Regions from separate parts of the Shewanella pealeana ATCC 700345 genome, predicted to be linked through region 2. Evidence: predicted binding sites of a transcription regulator. Region 2 holds the regulator's gene; the other holds the start of a gene.
What was found. Region 2 encodes sigma-54, which starts transcription at its own class of promoters, with help from an activator protein. Its sites were predicted from a motif close to GTTGGCACGNNNNTNGNNT; they were not measured.
Positions count from the first base shown of each region.

Region 1 (7,797 bases), 840 kb from region 2:
TCTAATGCTAGCGGTAATGTACCACTCTCCCTGTTAGATGCACGTGATGCGGCCATTGATGATCTGTCAAAGATTATTGACGTTAATATCGTGCATGACGCCAATAACATGGTGAACATCTCTTTAGTTCAAGGACAACCACTGCTATCTGGAACTACCGCCTCAAAAATACAGGTCTCCCCCGATCCGTCCAATCCGCTTTTTAGCCAATTGAGCGTTCAATTTGGTCAATCAAGCTTTCCGCTAGATGAATCTGCCGGTGGCAGTTTAGGCGCTCTGCTTGATTACCGTGATAACAGCCTTGTTGAATCGATAGCCTTTAATAACGAATTGGCCCAGACAATGGCCGATGAGTTCAACACGATATTAAAGGCGGGTACCGACTTAAATGGTAATACTCCGACTCAAGATCTATTTACTTATGACCCAACAAACCCTGCTGGCACATTAAAAATTTCGGCCGACTTCAAGCCTGACATGCTGGCTTTTGGTCAAGATGGTACACCAGGCGATAACAGCAACTTAAAGGCATTAGTTGAGCTAGCGGATAAAAGCTTTACCTTCGACTCCATGGGCATTGATGCCACCATGGGCGATGCTTTTGCCAGTAAAATTGGTGAACTGGGCTCAGCCTCTCGTCAGGCTAAAATGGCCAAAGAAACCGCAGAAAAAGTGCAAATTGAAGCCCAATCTCAATGGGCGAGTACCAGTGGAGTCAATATGGATGAAGAGGGGGTCAATCTCATCATTTATCAGCAATCGTACCAAGCGAATGCCAAAGTAATTTCGACTGCCGATCAGCTTTTTCAAACCATATTAAACAGTATTTAAGGATATTCTTATGCGCGTAAGCATGCATAACCTCTACGCCAATAACTTGCAAAGCCTACAAAACTCTACTGTCGATATCGCGAGACTGAACGAGATGATGGCGACAGGCAGTTCAATACTACGTCCATCTGACGATCCTATCGGTGCGGTAAAAGTGATGGGCAATGAGCGTGATATGGCTGCGACCGAGCAGTACCTTAAAAATACCGAGTCATTAAGTAGCAGTTTTGGCCGTGCAGAAACCTATATGTCGAGCATGGTTGAATTGCAAAATCGCATGCGTGAAATCACAGTTTCGGCCAGTAACGGCAGCCTATCTGCAGAAGACCGCACAGCCTATGCAGCTGAGTTAGAGGAGCTATTAGAGTCATTTTCCGATGTACTCAACGCCAAAGATGAAGGGGGTAACTACCTGTTCTCAGGCAACGAGACCGACACGCCGCCGATTGGCAAAGATGCGGCGGGTAACTATGTTTATCAGGGCGATACTAGCCACAGAGAAGTACAAACCTCTTCCTCTTCCTGGATGACTGCAAACAGTACGGCGGCAGATTTTATCTTCTCTAATGGCAGTGCCGATATTCTCAATCAAACCAAAGACTTCATCGATGCCCTGGAAGATCCCGCGCTCGCTCCTGGTGATCCAGCATTTGATCAAGTCTCAGGTGATATGTTGGCAAGCCTAGACGACACTCTGACCAGTATCAGCTCTGCAATTACCGATATCGGTGGCAAGCAAAATACCCTCAGCCTAGTGCAAGGAAGCCATGAAGAACGGGTACTATTTAATAAAGAAGTGATTGGTGAAACCGAAGGTTTGGATTATGCTCAGGCCACTGCAGAGTACAACTTAAAACTCACCACTCTAAAAGTGACTCAGCAAACCTTTGTTCAAGTGTCACAGCTAACACTGTTTAACCATATCTAATCAGGCCCAAATAATTTTATGCTCAACGGAATTTCCGACACGCTTAATGTTCAGCAGCGCAGCCCAACGGTTGCGCCAGCTGTTGGTATGCAGCAACCAACAAACGAACAGGCCAAAGCTAAGCTTGCCGCGATTCCAACCCATAGATTAGAAAGCTACAACAAGTGGGCTAAAGTCACTCAGGGACAGCATAGAATTAGTGCAGCACAAGTCGCAGAACAGGGCTTACAGCAGGTTCAGCAACTACTTAAACAACTACAAAGCCAAGTAAAGCAATCTCTTGCCTCAAGCGCCTCAGAGCAATCTATGCTTGAGCAGACGGCTCGTAGTAAGTTGATTCAAAATAAACTGTCCCAGCTTGCTATCAGCTATGATAATAAGCCCTTAATCGATCACCAACTCAACCTTATCTCAGCCAAAAGACCAGCAGCTCAACATAGCTTTAGCCTAAAATCGGTTGATTTAACAGCCTCTAAACAACGTGATGAACGGCTGATAATCCAGGTCGGCAATCAATCTACTAGCCTTGTTTTACCGGCAAACAAGCAACCACAACAACTGCTAACTAAGATTAATGATTCACTTAAAGCGCTAGAGATTAAAGCTAACCACAGCAAGGAGGGTAAGTTAATTTTTACTAGCCCTAAGTCGCAATGGCAACAGATCCAAACTGGCATACTCATGACAGGTCAAGGCCAGCGCCTCCCTGCTGGTGAGCCAAGAACCATTAAGGTTAATGAAGAACTAAGCTGGCAAGATCCAAGAGAATGGCGCTTTGGCAGCAATGCCGAACTCAAGCAAGCTATTGCCAAGATAGCTAAGTCGCTGCATAAAGTAGAGCAACAGCTACAAGAGCTGAGTGACAGTAAACAAAAAATTCTGCAACAGCTGCAGCAATTAAGCCTTAAAAAAGACACCCAGTTAGAACTAGAGTCGAACATGAGTCAATTAAGCAACCTAATGCAGCCGACTCCATTTAGCCTGCAAATTACCTCGCTGATGGCACAGGCCAATATGACACGCTCTCAAGTATCATCCTTACTAACCTAAGACGTGGTACTGCCATCTGCTTTCAAGCAAGTAAAAGTGAATACGGCTCCGATCAAGAAGTAAAATGAGCCGCCTATTTCTCTATCTATACTCGGCTAATAACTAGCTAGTTCCCCCTCTCATCCAGCCCTTATTTAGCTTCATACAAACAATAAAAATCAAACACCTAACAGCATATAAAACAATTAGTTACGCAAACATTTATTTTATTTTCACTCTCAATCTTCAGTTTTAAGATTCAATGTCGTTTTATTATTTAAGACACCAACCAAATAATTAAAATTTAAAGGAAGCACCCATGTTATCTGTAATGACTAACAATGCGTCAAACATCGCTCAAAACTCAGTAAACAGAAACAACGACCTACTAAGCAATGCTATGGAGCGTTTATCAACAGGTCTACGTATCAACAGCGCGGCTGACGATGCTGCAGGCCTACAAATTGCTTCACGCATGGAAGCTAACGTAACTGGTATGGAAACAGCAAACCGTAACGTATCTGACGCAACTTCTATGCTACAGACTGCCGATGGTGCGCTAGATGAACTAGCTACTATTGCGAATCGTCAAAAAGAATTGGCTACTCAAGCAGCTAACGGCGTGAACTCTACTGCAGATAGAGCTGCACTGAACGATGAGTTCACAGCACTGACTGCTGAAATGACTCGTATCATGGAAAAAACTACTTATGCGGGCAACGATCTGTTTGGCGCTATCTCTGGTAATGTCAGCTTCCAAATCGGTGCAGGTTCAGGTGAAACCCTAACTGTTAGCGGCGCTTCTGGCATTACGGGCATTAGATCTGGAATTGCAACATTATCAGGCGTTAAAGCTTCTACTCTTGGTGCTCAAATCGGTGAAATCGATGACTTTATTGACGCCGTTGGCTCAATGCGTTCTGACCTAGGTGCTAACATTAACCGTCTTGGTCACACAGCATCTAACCTAACTAACGTTACCGAGAACACTAAAGCGGCTGCTGGCCGTATCATGGATGCCGACTTCGCTTCAGAAACTGCAGCTATGAGTAAGAACCAGTTATTAGTACAAGCTGGTACCAACATTCTATCTTCATCAAACCAAAATACTGGTTTGGTTATGGGTCTATTGGGTTAATCCCTTACTTTCTCCACACTTTTTTAAAAGGGCCTCACGGCCCTTTTTTTTGCCGTTTATCTTATAAATTCCAGCCCCATAGCTTTAGCAAGCCTGTAGTTAGGTCGCCTTAATCAAGCTATAGGCAAGCGCATAACCTTGACTCGATGCAGTAACTCTTGATAGGCGGAAGCAAGACTTCCCGTCAGTAGTTAACAACGGAAACCGAGTGTTAGGCGCTCACTACAAAAAAAGAATAAACACTTAACTAACAACAACTAACAGTTCTTAAATTAATGGCACATGGATTGCTTAATAGCAATTTTGGAGGAGCGTAATGATTTCAGGTATGGGTGGCGCCACATTCGCCGAACAGCTTATTGTCGCAGAGCGTGCAGGCAAAGATCAGATTTTCAAAAGCAATATGACTAAGTATGAAGCGCAGCTTGATGCCTATAAGATCTTAGAGCGCAGCTTAGACTCTATGAGTAGCAAGCTGGAAGCGATTGACGGTGATGCTTTCGAAAGTAAAACCTCATCGGTCAGCGATGATAATGCCTCCATTTCTGTCGAAAGTGGCGCACCAACGGGTGACTATGACCTGCATATTGAGCAGCTAGCGCAAGCGCATCAAGTGACTAAAAGCTTTGCTAGCGAGGACAGCCTACTTCCGACTACTGGAGTTATTAATATCCAGCTCGGCTCAGATCCAAGTGACAGCATCAGCCTCGACATGTCTAAGCTCAATGCCGGTGGCACCGCGACAGTTAAAGATCTTACTGGCATGATTAACTCCCACTCTGGTAACCCTGGAGTGCAGGCATCGTTGGTACGCACCGGTGGCCAAGTTGAGTTAATGCTCTCCTCTAAAGAGACTGGAGCCGCTAACAATATCAGTGTCACCATGGATCCTATGGATGGTACGGGCGCCAAAGATTGGGGCATGACCGAGCGCCGTGCCGCACAAGATGCCAAAGTAAACCTTAATGGCATCGATATCGTCAGCAGCAGCAATAACTTAGTCAATGTCATCGATGGCGTCTCTATCGAACTGAATAAAGCTCATAAACCAGGTGAAAGCAGCAACATCAAAATTGAGTCTGATACCGATGCTAGTGAGCAGGCCATCGAAGACTTCGTCGATATCTTTAATGACTTGATGGATGAAATCAACAAATTAACCCGCTCTATGGGCAGTGAAGCTTTAGATGAGCTGAACCAAGAAAATGCCGATAAAGATGACAATAGTGATGAAGATAAGGAAGACGAAGATAAAGAAGACGATGAAGATGACAGTAATTCTTCAATCACCGAAGATCAACTAGGCGTACTTAAGGGCGACTCTAGTATTCGCATGCTGCAACAGAACATGCGCGATGCCATCTTTGACGCTGCACCTAACGGCATGCGCTTATCAGATATTGGTGTTGAATTCGGCCGCGATGGCAAGCTCGATGTCGACAGTGAGAAACTATCTAAAGCGTTAAAAGATAACCCTAATGCCGTGCAGGACATGTTTACCGACACGGGCAGCTATGTCGATAAGCTCGACAAAATCATCGAGCCATTCACTCAATTTCAAGGCTCGATGGATCTCAAGAAAGATAACCTTGAAATGCAGATCGAACGAGTCGAAACCAGCATGGATAATCACGATAGACAGATGGAGCAAAGATACCAAATCTATCTAGCCCAATTCACAGCTATGGAAGCAACCATTAGCCAACTTCAGTCTTCAAGCGCGCTGTTTTATTAAGGACATACTATAAATGTTGAACGAGCACGACCCCTTTAATGCTTACAAACAGACCTCGCTAAATGCTAGGGCTGCTGCAGCTAACCCTCACGAGATGGTGCGTATGCTGCTGGATGGATTGTTAGAAGAGATAGAGCGCACAGCAGGATTTATGCAACGTAAGAGCTATGAGGAAAAAGGTCAAAGTATCAACAAATGCCTCAACATCGTACATGGGCTCGATTCCATGCTAGATCTTGAAAATGGCGCCGAAGTCGCATTTACGCTAAATCGCCTCTATGACTATTGCAGTCGCCAACTGGTTATCGCTAGCGTTGAAAACAGCGTTGCCGCCCTAAAACCCATCACTAAGGTCATTACCGATGTCAGAGAAGGCTGGGCTAATCTCAATTGAGCAATGGCAACAGTTTGAAAAAGCGCTGTTGTTCCATGCTCACGCCCAAGACTGGGAAAAGTTAGCCAAAGTGAATGCAAAATTAATTGAAGTATTAACCAAAGCTGGCAAACCGAGTTGCCACTCGCAGCTCGCTGCGCGTCAATCGTTAGCCGCCACCCATAAACAGGTATTACAGCAATTAGTACAAGCAAAAGATCAGTTAGGGCAAGAGATGAATCAATTTAAGCAGCAACAAGACGGTCTAGCGGCTTATCAGCTGACCAGTGTCAGTGGTGGTGCTTATGATTAATAACTCGGTTTTATCAGGCTGCACAGCTCAAGCGTCAACGACTAGCGGTCAACTATCAACGCAAATAAAAAGCCATAGCTGTAATCACAATGACGACCCGCTTGAACAACATCAAGCGGACGTATTGCCGTTCTCGTTGGCTTTCGCTTCAATTGACACCACTGACGCAAGTCAACTGAGTCAAATACCACCTGGGTTATTGGCAGCAACCTCAACGGGTTCAGCCTTCTCAGCTCAGAAAAACGCAACAACTTCGTTTTCTGCAGGCCATTATGGACAGCAGCCACCAGCATCCTTGCAAACTCAGTCTGTTGCTAACTTAACGACTGGCTTAACTGCGGCTCAGGATACGAGTGCACAGGCTTTACCGTTTTTGGAAGGCTCACCGCTCGCCCCTAAGCTGTCAACAGCGCCCCCAAGCTCACAATACTCTAGCGCACAAGCTGTAAACCTGTCGATTGGATCACAGGGAACAGGGCAAGCACAGACAAACTCGCTTTCGACGAGCAGCTACCAACAGTTGTCATCCCAGGCTAACTCTGTCACGCCCCAGACTAGCTTGCCTCAGCAAACTGGAACGCTAAAGAGTGACACCATGATGAGCCAGAGTTTATTTCAAGCAATGAACTCGCCACTGCAAGCATCAATAACCGATACCGCTTCCGTAGACATTGTTGACTCTGTTAACCAGATTTTGGCATCGAGTACTCGTTCGCAAACAGCTGTCGCACAGTGGGGACCGGTTGCGGTTTCTCAGACAGCTCCTTTGTTGCAACAAGCTCATGAGATGCTATCTCCTCTACGAGAGCAATTGAAGTTTCAAATCGATCAACAAATTAAGCAGGCCGAAATCAGGCTCGATCCGCCCGAGCTAGGTAAGGTTGAGCTCAATGTACGCTTAGACGGTGATCGCTTACACATTCAAATGCATGCCGCGAACTCATCGGTGCGCGACGCTCTATTAATGGGCCTAGATAGATTACGCGCCGAGCTAGCAATGGATCATGGTGGTCAGATTGATGTCGATATTAGTCAGGATGACCGCCCTCAAAAGCAAGATACACAAGCGTCTGACTTCGCTATTGCTGCCGCGACAAACAATGGAACAGAAACGTCTTTTAACAGCCACTCTCAACAACAAGATCACGTGGATCTGTTAGCATAATTTAGGAGAAACTCATGGCGTCGATGAACAAACAAGGCAAGAGACTCGCTCTCGTTTTGCTTTTTCTGACTTGGACAGGTGCAACATTCTGGGTTGGTTGGCAATCCCCCACCCTAATTGGCGAACCATTCGGCCCGCAAGAGCCCGAAATAGAGGCCGCAAAGTTCTACCCTCTCGATAAATTTGTCATCTCTATTCAAGGTGATGAGTATTCGCACTACTTATTGCTGGAACTTGCAATCAAGACTCGCTCGAAAGATGCAAAATTCACCTTAACTCAAGCTG
Region 1 covers NC_009901.1:72,331-80,127, reverse strand. The annotation lists gene flgK (flagellar hook-associated protein FlgK) at 1-831, shown strand, start outside; gene flgL (flagellar hook-associated protein FlgL) at 842-1,759, shown strand; gene SPEA_RS00365 (hypothetical protein) at 1,778-2,809, shown strand; gene SPEA_RS00360 (flagellin N-terminal helical domain-containing protein) at 3,108-3,926, shown strand; gene fliD (flagellar filament capping protein FliD) at 4,243-5,661, shown strand; gene fliS (flagellar export chaperone FliS) at 5,675-6,055, shown strand; gene fliT (flagellar protein FliT) at 6,024-6,347, shown strand; gene SPEA_RS22370 (flagellar hook-length control protein FliK) at 6,340-7,512, shown strand; gene SPEA_RS00335 (flagellar basal body-associated FliL family protein) at 7,527-7,797, shown strand, end outside.
Region 1: a site for sigma-54 is predicted at 4,201-4,219, ahead of fliD (flagellar filament capping protein FliD). Genes of this name have one in related genera too.

Region 2 (7,797 bases):
ACTCTTTAATACTGGACCAAAGGTGTCAGTATCGTCATCCATACCGGCCATCCCCATCATGGAATGTTCGGCATCTTCACGAATTACGTCAACCACGTCATCGATAGTAATACGACCAAGTAGCTTGTCGTTTTCATCTATAACTGGGGCTGACATCCAGTCGTGGCGCTCAAACAACTGTGCGACTTCGCTGTCTGACATGCCTACCGGGATAGCTTCGAGATCTGACATCATGATTTCACGCACTGAAGCATTAGGGTCACAGGTGAGTAAGTCTGCGATACGTACACCGCCTAATACTCTATCTTGCTTATCGACAACATAGAGCATATCGGTGGCGTCGGGCAGCTCACCACGAATTCTCAAGTAGCGCAGTATCACATCGATATTGACGTCGGGGCGCAAGGTGACGGTGTCGGTATTCATTAAACTACCGGCTGTGTCATCTGGGTATGACAGAGCTTGCTCAACACGAACTCTGTCTTGCTTAGTCATCGACTGTAAGACTTGTCTAAATACGCTGTCAGGCAGGCTACGAAGAATATAGGCTAAGTCATCGGTGTCCATATTTTCGGCCGCCTTGGCGACACGCTCAGGACTCATTTGGGTGATCAGACTATCTTTTAGCTCTTCTCCAAGCTCATCGAGAATTTCACCTGTGTGTTCTTGGTCAATTAGCTGCCATAGCACTTGACGGGTGCGAGGTGGAGAAGATTCGAGAATAAAAGCAATATCTGAAGCAGCCATGTCCTGCAACATATTGCGGACATGGACAAACATACCGCTGCCCAATGCTTTTGTTAGCTGATTGAGGCGTTGATCTGTTGTTTCGTTGTCTAAGACTTCAATCGGCATGGCTCCCTCACAGGGTAGTTTTAAAGGCGCTTATCATAACTTAAGTACTGGATATTTGTTTGCGCTAACACAGGAAATCAAACAGGAAATTACGAATTAATTATCTTCATCAAATTTAGCGTTAATCAGCTGACAAATTGCGTCGAGCGCCCCTTGGGCATCGCTTCCCGTTGCAATGAGTTGTACGGTCTTGCCCATGCCAGTTTCTAACATTAATAAGCCTAGAACACTCGTCGCTGAAGCTTGTTTTTCACCTTGAATGATGGTGATTTCGGCGTCAAATTCGGAGGCTAGAACAACCAGTTTTGTTGCTGCGCGAGCGTGAAGACCAAGTTTGTTACAGATGGTGACTTCACGCTTAATGGTTGGCATTGTTTAGCTCACGGTGGCGGGCGTTGACCTTATGTTTGCCTTTTTTGAAATGTGCCGCGAGGCGCTCGGTGATATAAACTGAGCGGTGTTGGCCACCTGTACAGCCAATCGCGATGGTGAGATAACTGCGATTATTGCGTTCTAGATCGGGCAGCCAAGTTTCGAGCAGACCTTCAATTTGCTGAATAAATTGATTGACTCGGGGGCGTTCATTTAAGAAGTCTTGCACAGGTTTATCGAGACCCGTCATCGGCCGCAATTCAGGTTCCCAGTGTGGATTTGGCAGAAAGCGCACATCAAACATAAAGTCAGCTTCCGTTGGCATACCATGCTTAAAGCCAAACGACTCAAAATTGATCATCAGTTCTTTATCAAGGTTGCCAAGTAAGATCTCACGCACCTGATCATTAAGATCGTAGATGTTTAAGCTTGAGGTATCGATATAATGATCGACAATATTGGCAAGCGGTTCAAGCAAGCGGTTCAAGCAAGCGGCCCTCTAGCTCAATCGCCTCTTTGAGCGATACATTATCGTGAGATAAAGGATGCAGGCGGCGTGTTTCGTTATAGCGTTTAAGCAGCACTTCATCGGTAGAGTTGAGGAAGAAGCTTAATAGCTCGACCCCATCCGGTAGGAAGGTAAGGTGCTTGGTCAGCTCGCTCTCTTTCTCTGGAAGGTTACGAATATCAACGCTAATGGCGACCAGCTTAGTGTTGCCTGATAGCTCTTTTAGCAGAGTACCCATCATAGGTAAAGGCAGGTTGTCGACACAATAGTAGCCGAGATCTTCGAGCATTCTTAATAGAACAGATTTGCCTGAGCCGGAGCGACCAGAGACTAAAACAAGCTTCATCTTATAACTACCTGATTGAGGTTAAACTAAATGTTTGTGGTTTGTGACGATTTTGTATAAGTGTATAGATTAACTTTTTTAAAACCGAAAGCAAGAATTTGAGCAGATGATTATAAGAAATAATATTGCTGTAATAATTACTTAGGCCTTTAAATTATCACTACCTACTTTTAGGTGGGTGATGAATCTAAAGACCTCAGTAAGAGGTTACTGGGTAATGACTTGGTATAGTTCTGACTCATTACTGGTTTTTCTCAACTGTTTGACTACCGCCTTATCGTTGAGTTTTTCAGCCATTAGAGACAGTGTTGCTAAATGCTGCTCACACTGCTCGGAAGGCACCAATAGCGCAAATAGAATGTCGACAGGTTGTTTATCGATAGCGTCGAATGCGATTGGATCTTCACACTTAACTAAAACCGCAACAGGGCGCTCTATATTTGTCAGCCTTCCGTGAGGAATCGCTATACCGTTACCTATACCCGTGCTACCCATTTTTTCTCTCGCCAAGAGACTTTCAAAAATTTCTTGTGAAGAAAGGGTAGGGTACTGGACAGCGGCAATATCACTGATTAACTCCAATACCTTTTTCTTACTGCCCGGAGTGGCACAGGTAGTGCATTCCGGCTGCAGGATGGTACTTAGTTCCATCGTTAGTGTTTAATTAGTTTCTCTTTGTGTTTAATAACCTGACGGTCGAGCTTATCGATCAGGGAGTCAATTGCGGCATACATATCCGCATGTTCCGAAGTGGCAAATACTTCCCCTTTCTTAAGGTGGATTTTGGCTTCGGCAATCTGTTGCATCTTTTGTACATTCAAAATAACGTGCACATTATTGATCTGATCGAAATGTCGTTCAAGCTTTGTGAATTTATCTTCTACATAACCGCGCAGTGAATCGGTGATTTCGACGTGGTGTCCAGTCAGGTTGATTTGCATATATCGATCCTCCAAGTGCCTAATTTTGAGTTATAAACTCTTACGTTGGTTTGAGGGGGGGATCAGCATCGCTTCTCGATATTTTGCTATCGTACGTCTAGCAACTTTAATCCCTTGTTCTGCCAAAAGTTGTGCCATCTTGCTATCGCTTAATGGCTTCTTCTGGTTTTCTGCGGCGACTAACTTCTTAATAAACGCTCTGATTGCGGTCGATGAACACTCCCCACCATCGTCGGTACCGACATGGCTTGAGAAGAAGTACTTTAGTTCAAAAATACCTCTTGGAGTGTGCATATATTTTTGGGTAGTCACCCGTGAAATGGTCGACTCGTGCATCTCAACTGCTTCGGCAATATCATTGAGTACCATAGGCTTCATGGCTTCTTCGCCATACTCAAAGAAGCCTTGCTGGAATTTAACGATACAGTTGGTTACTTTCAATAAGGTGTCATTACGACTCTCGAGACTCTTAATAAACCACTTAGCTTCCTGCAGATGACCACGAATAAATTGACCATCGGCCTGATTAGTGGTGCTACGCGCCATAGAGGCATAATGTTGGTTAACATTAATCTTAGGCATATAGTCAGGATTAAGCTCAACCACCCAGCGACCTTTTTTCTTGCACACGGAAACGTCAGGGATAACATACTCGTCTTTGCTGCGAGCAATCGCCAGCCCTGGTCTTGGATTAAGGGTCTGAATAAGTGTTATCGCATCACGTAGTTCATCTTCTTTAAGCTTGGTTTTACGCATTAACTGCCTAAAATCGCGGCCTGCAATTAAGTCTAAATAATCTTTTATCAGTAATCTGGCATTGTCGATATGCGGGGTTTCTGCAGCATATTGTGCCAGCTGGATAAGCAAGCATTCACTCAAATTACGCGCGGCGACACCAATAGGGTCAAAATGCTGGATGCGCTTTAATACCGCTTCGACTTCATCAAGCTCGGTTTCAGGATCGCCCATAGCTTCTAAAATATCGTCGCAGCTTTGGGTAAGGTAGCCACGTTCGTCAATGGCGTCGATAATCGCGGTGGCGATTGCAAGATCGTTATCTGAAAACGGTGTGAGGTTTTTCTGCCACTCTAAATGTTCATATAAGCCTTCGCTGGTTTCACCTTGGAATGGCATATCGTCTTCACGGCTAACTCCAGAGCTGGAGTTTGACGAGACGGTATAAACTTCATCCCAAGTGGTGTCCATTGGCAGATCATCTGGCATAGAGTCTTGGGTTAGGGCATCGGAGGTTTCAACGCTAGCGCTATCTTGGATGAGGTCACTATTGGCATCGTTTGATGATTGGTCTTCATTGTCGCCTAAATCACCGTCTGACTGCTCTTCATCTAATTCCAATAGCGGATTAGAGTCTAATGCTTGTTGGATCTCTTGTTGCAGCTCTAAAGAAGACAGTTGTAACAGGCGAATGGCCTGTTGTAACTGGGGAGTCATGGTGAGCTGCTGACCCATTTTGAGCTGGAGTGACGCTTTCATTTTACCGCTATTCCCTACACTGTAGTTAAACGTTAAAGCTCGCTGAACTGGCGAAGGTAGCTTGAAAACTCAACACTTTGATTTTATTTGGAAGTAAATCCATATTGAGTTTTTCAGCTTCCATACTATGAATTAACTATAGCCTGAATTGCTCACCTAAGTACACTGCTCGAACCTGTTGGTTGTCCAAGATTTCGGCAGGTGTGCCTTCGGCAATGAGGTTTCCGTGACTCACGATGTAAGCGTGTTCACAAACGTCCAAGGTTTCTCGAACATTGTGGTCAGTGATCAGTACACCTAGGCCGCGGCTTTTGAGTTGCTCAATAATCTTTTTGATATCGATAACTGAAATTGGGTCGACACCGGCAAATGGCTCATCCAATAAAATAAACTTTGGATTAGCGGCCAATGCTCGGGCAATTTCTACTCGACGTCGTTCACCGCCCGATAATGCCATGCCTTGGCTATCGCGAATGTGAGTGATGTGGAACTCTTCGAGTAAATGTTCGAGCTGCTCTTCACGTTGCTCGTTATTGATATCATGGCGGGTCTGTAACACTGCCATGATATTGTCACGCACCGAAAGCTTTCTAAAAATGCTGGCTTCTTGGGGCAGATAGCCAATCCCTTTACGAGCACGCAGGTGCATAGGATCTAGGGTGAGATCATCGTCATCGATAAAGATCTTGCCTTTATCGCTCTGTACTAGGCCGACCACCATGTAGAAGGTTGTTGTTTTGCCGGCCCCGTTAGGGCCGAGTAGGCCCACAATTTGCCCCGTTTTTACGGTGAGACTGACATCTTGTACGACGGCACGGTTTTTATAGCTTTTAGCAAGATTAGCCGCTTTTAAGGTAATTTGGGTCATTGCTGTTCCTGCTTGTTCACTGGCGTGTCAGGCTTCTCTTCCTGGTAGGTTTCAGGCTGAATAATGGTGATGACTCTGTCATCGCCCTTGCCAGTACTTTCAGCAATAAGCTGTTGTAGACTAATGTTGTACTTAATGCGGTTACCAGTGACTTGGCTGCCGTCTTGCGCTAGGGTCGCTTCACCGACTAAGGTCAATGTGCGAGTCGCAAGTTCGTAGCGGATCTCTTTCGCGCTAGCGGTCGCTGGGCGACCATCTTCCATCATTTGGGTGTAGGTGGCTGGATTACCTGTAGCCACTAGCGTTTTACCGCTCTTATCTTCTTTTGAAAATACACGTAGCTCATCGGCATTCATCTTAATAGAGCCCTGAGTCACTTCAACAGGCCCAAAAAAGATAACCTGATTATTCTTAATGTCGGCTTCTTGGCTTGCCGCTGCAATTTTCACTTCTTGCAGTAGATCATCGACTTTAGCTGTAGAGCTGAAACTTAGCAGGCAAAAAAGGCCAGCAAGGATAGATTTATTGTATTTCATAGCGTCCTTCTACTCAGCTAAAGCGATTCGCTTAGTTAGCATGAGTGCAAAAGTGTTCAATTTATGAGTGTTACTTAGCTTCGTAGATGCCTTCGACTTGGCTTACCAGCTTGACACTCTGGGCATTCAGATCGGCGTACAAGCCTAAACCTTGAATGACGAATTCGTTGCCAGTGACGTGGATCATTTCATCTGAGGTCATGATCATGGTATTCAAATCAAGCTCTAAGTAGCTGGTACTTAACGTCTGGATCGGCTCTTCTGGGCTTATTGAGTCGATAATAACATTGTTTTCTAAACTTACCTTGCCTGTGAGCTTATTATGGCTACCTTTAGCGCTTTGCAGACGCCATTGGGCTTGACCATCATCAGGATAGATGAGGTAAACAGGCTCAGTAAAATAGGTCATGTTGGCGCTATCAAAATGCTCCATGTGTTTAGCCGAGACCTTGCTGTTGACTAAGCCTAATTCGTTATATTCGATACTGCGTAGGTCGTCGATGATATAGTCGGGTCGCTGGCTCATATCGATATCCAGCTCTTGTTCGCTTTTCTTAGACTGTACCTGCCAATAGAGCAGAAGTGCAGTGCCAAAAAAAGCGATAATCGCTAGGGTAACGCGGTTCATATACTCATCCCATGGGCCGAGTCAAACTTGTCTTGGCTTAACAGTAGTAAGTCGGTTAGCTCTCTAAGGGCACCATGACCGCCTTTAATATGGGTGGTCATTTTAGCGTGTTGTTTCACATAAGGGTGACCATCTGCAACGCATACTGATAGACCCACTTTCAGCATAACCGGTAAGTCCACCATATCATCACCAATATAGGCGACTTCTTCAGGGCTTACATTATAAAGTGTAAGTAACTCGTTATAGGGAGCCAGTTTATTATCGACTCCTTGATAGATATGCGTCACGCCTAGGGCGGTAAATCTGTCTTCGACGATCTGCGACTTACGGCCGGTAATAATGGCTACCTGTATGCCGCTAGTGAGTACTGAACGTACACCATAACCGTCACGAGTATGGAAGGTCTTAAGCTCTTCACCGCTGTTGCTCATATAAACTAAGCCGTCTGAAAACACGCCGTCAACATCGCAAATCAGTAGTTTGATCTTGCTTGCCGCTTGCCAAACATCATCGCTAATCGGGCCGTAGAAGCCTTGGTGAGACATATTAAATTACTCCTGCTTTGACCATATCGAGCATGTTTAATGCGCCGACAGGTTGCTGCTTGTCATTAATCACCACTAGGCCGTTAATGCTCTTAGTATCCATGACTTTTAACGCTTCAGCTGCAAGTACATTTTCGGTAATGGTGACGCAGCCTTTGGTCATCACATCGGCAATCGGTGTGGTTCTTAAGTTAACGTCAGCATCGATAACTCGACGTAGATCGCCATCGGTGAAGATGCCGACTAAGGTATTGTTACTGTCCACAACGGCTGTCATGCCTAAGCCTTTCTTCGATATCTCGTATAAGGCATCTGTGATGCAGATATTATCTTGCACACGAGGTAACTCATCACCTTTATGCATTACATCACTAACTTTTAGCAGTAACTTGCGACCTAGGCTACCGCCAGGGTGTGACAGTGCGAAGTCGTCTTGAGTAAAGCCACGTGCTTGCAGCAGTGCCACCGCTAGGGCATCCCCCATTACTAAGGTTGCCGTAGTGCTAGATGTTGGTGCTAGCCCTAATGGGCAGGCTTCCTCTGGCACTTCAATGCAAAGGTGCAGCTGTGCAAGCTTGGCCATATTAGAGTCAGGCTTACCGGTTACCGAGATCATAGGTAACCCCATGCGCTTAATCACAGGCATTAGGGTTAAGATTTCGCTCGATTCGCCAGAGTTTGAAATCGCAAGTACGATATCG
Region 2 covers NC_009901.1:4,403,857-4,411,653, reverse strand. The annotation lists gene mgtE (magnesium transporter) at 1-855, opposite strand, end outside; gene SPEA_RS19050 (HPr family phosphocarrier protein) at 952-1,227, opposite strand; partial or broken gene rapZ (RNase adapter RapZ) at 1,214-2,081, opposite strand; gene ptsN (PTS IIA-like nitrogen regulatory protein PtsN) at 2,289-2,732, opposite strand; gene hpf (ribosome hibernation promoting factor) at 2,735-3,022, opposite strand; gene SPEA_RS19030 (RNA polymerase factor sigma-54) at 3,053-4,516, opposite strand; gene lptB (LPS export ABC transporter ATP-binding protein) at 4,653-5,384, opposite strand; gene lptA (lipopolysaccharide transport periplasmic protein LptA) at 5,381-5,920, opposite strand; gene lptC (LPS export ABC transporter periplasmic protein LptC) at 5,991-6,548, opposite strand; gene kdsC (3-deoxy-manno-octulosonate-8-phosphatase KdsC) at 6,545-7,096, opposite strand; gene SPEA_RS19005 (KpsF/GutQ family sugar-phosphate isomerase) at 7,098-7,797, opposite strand, start outside.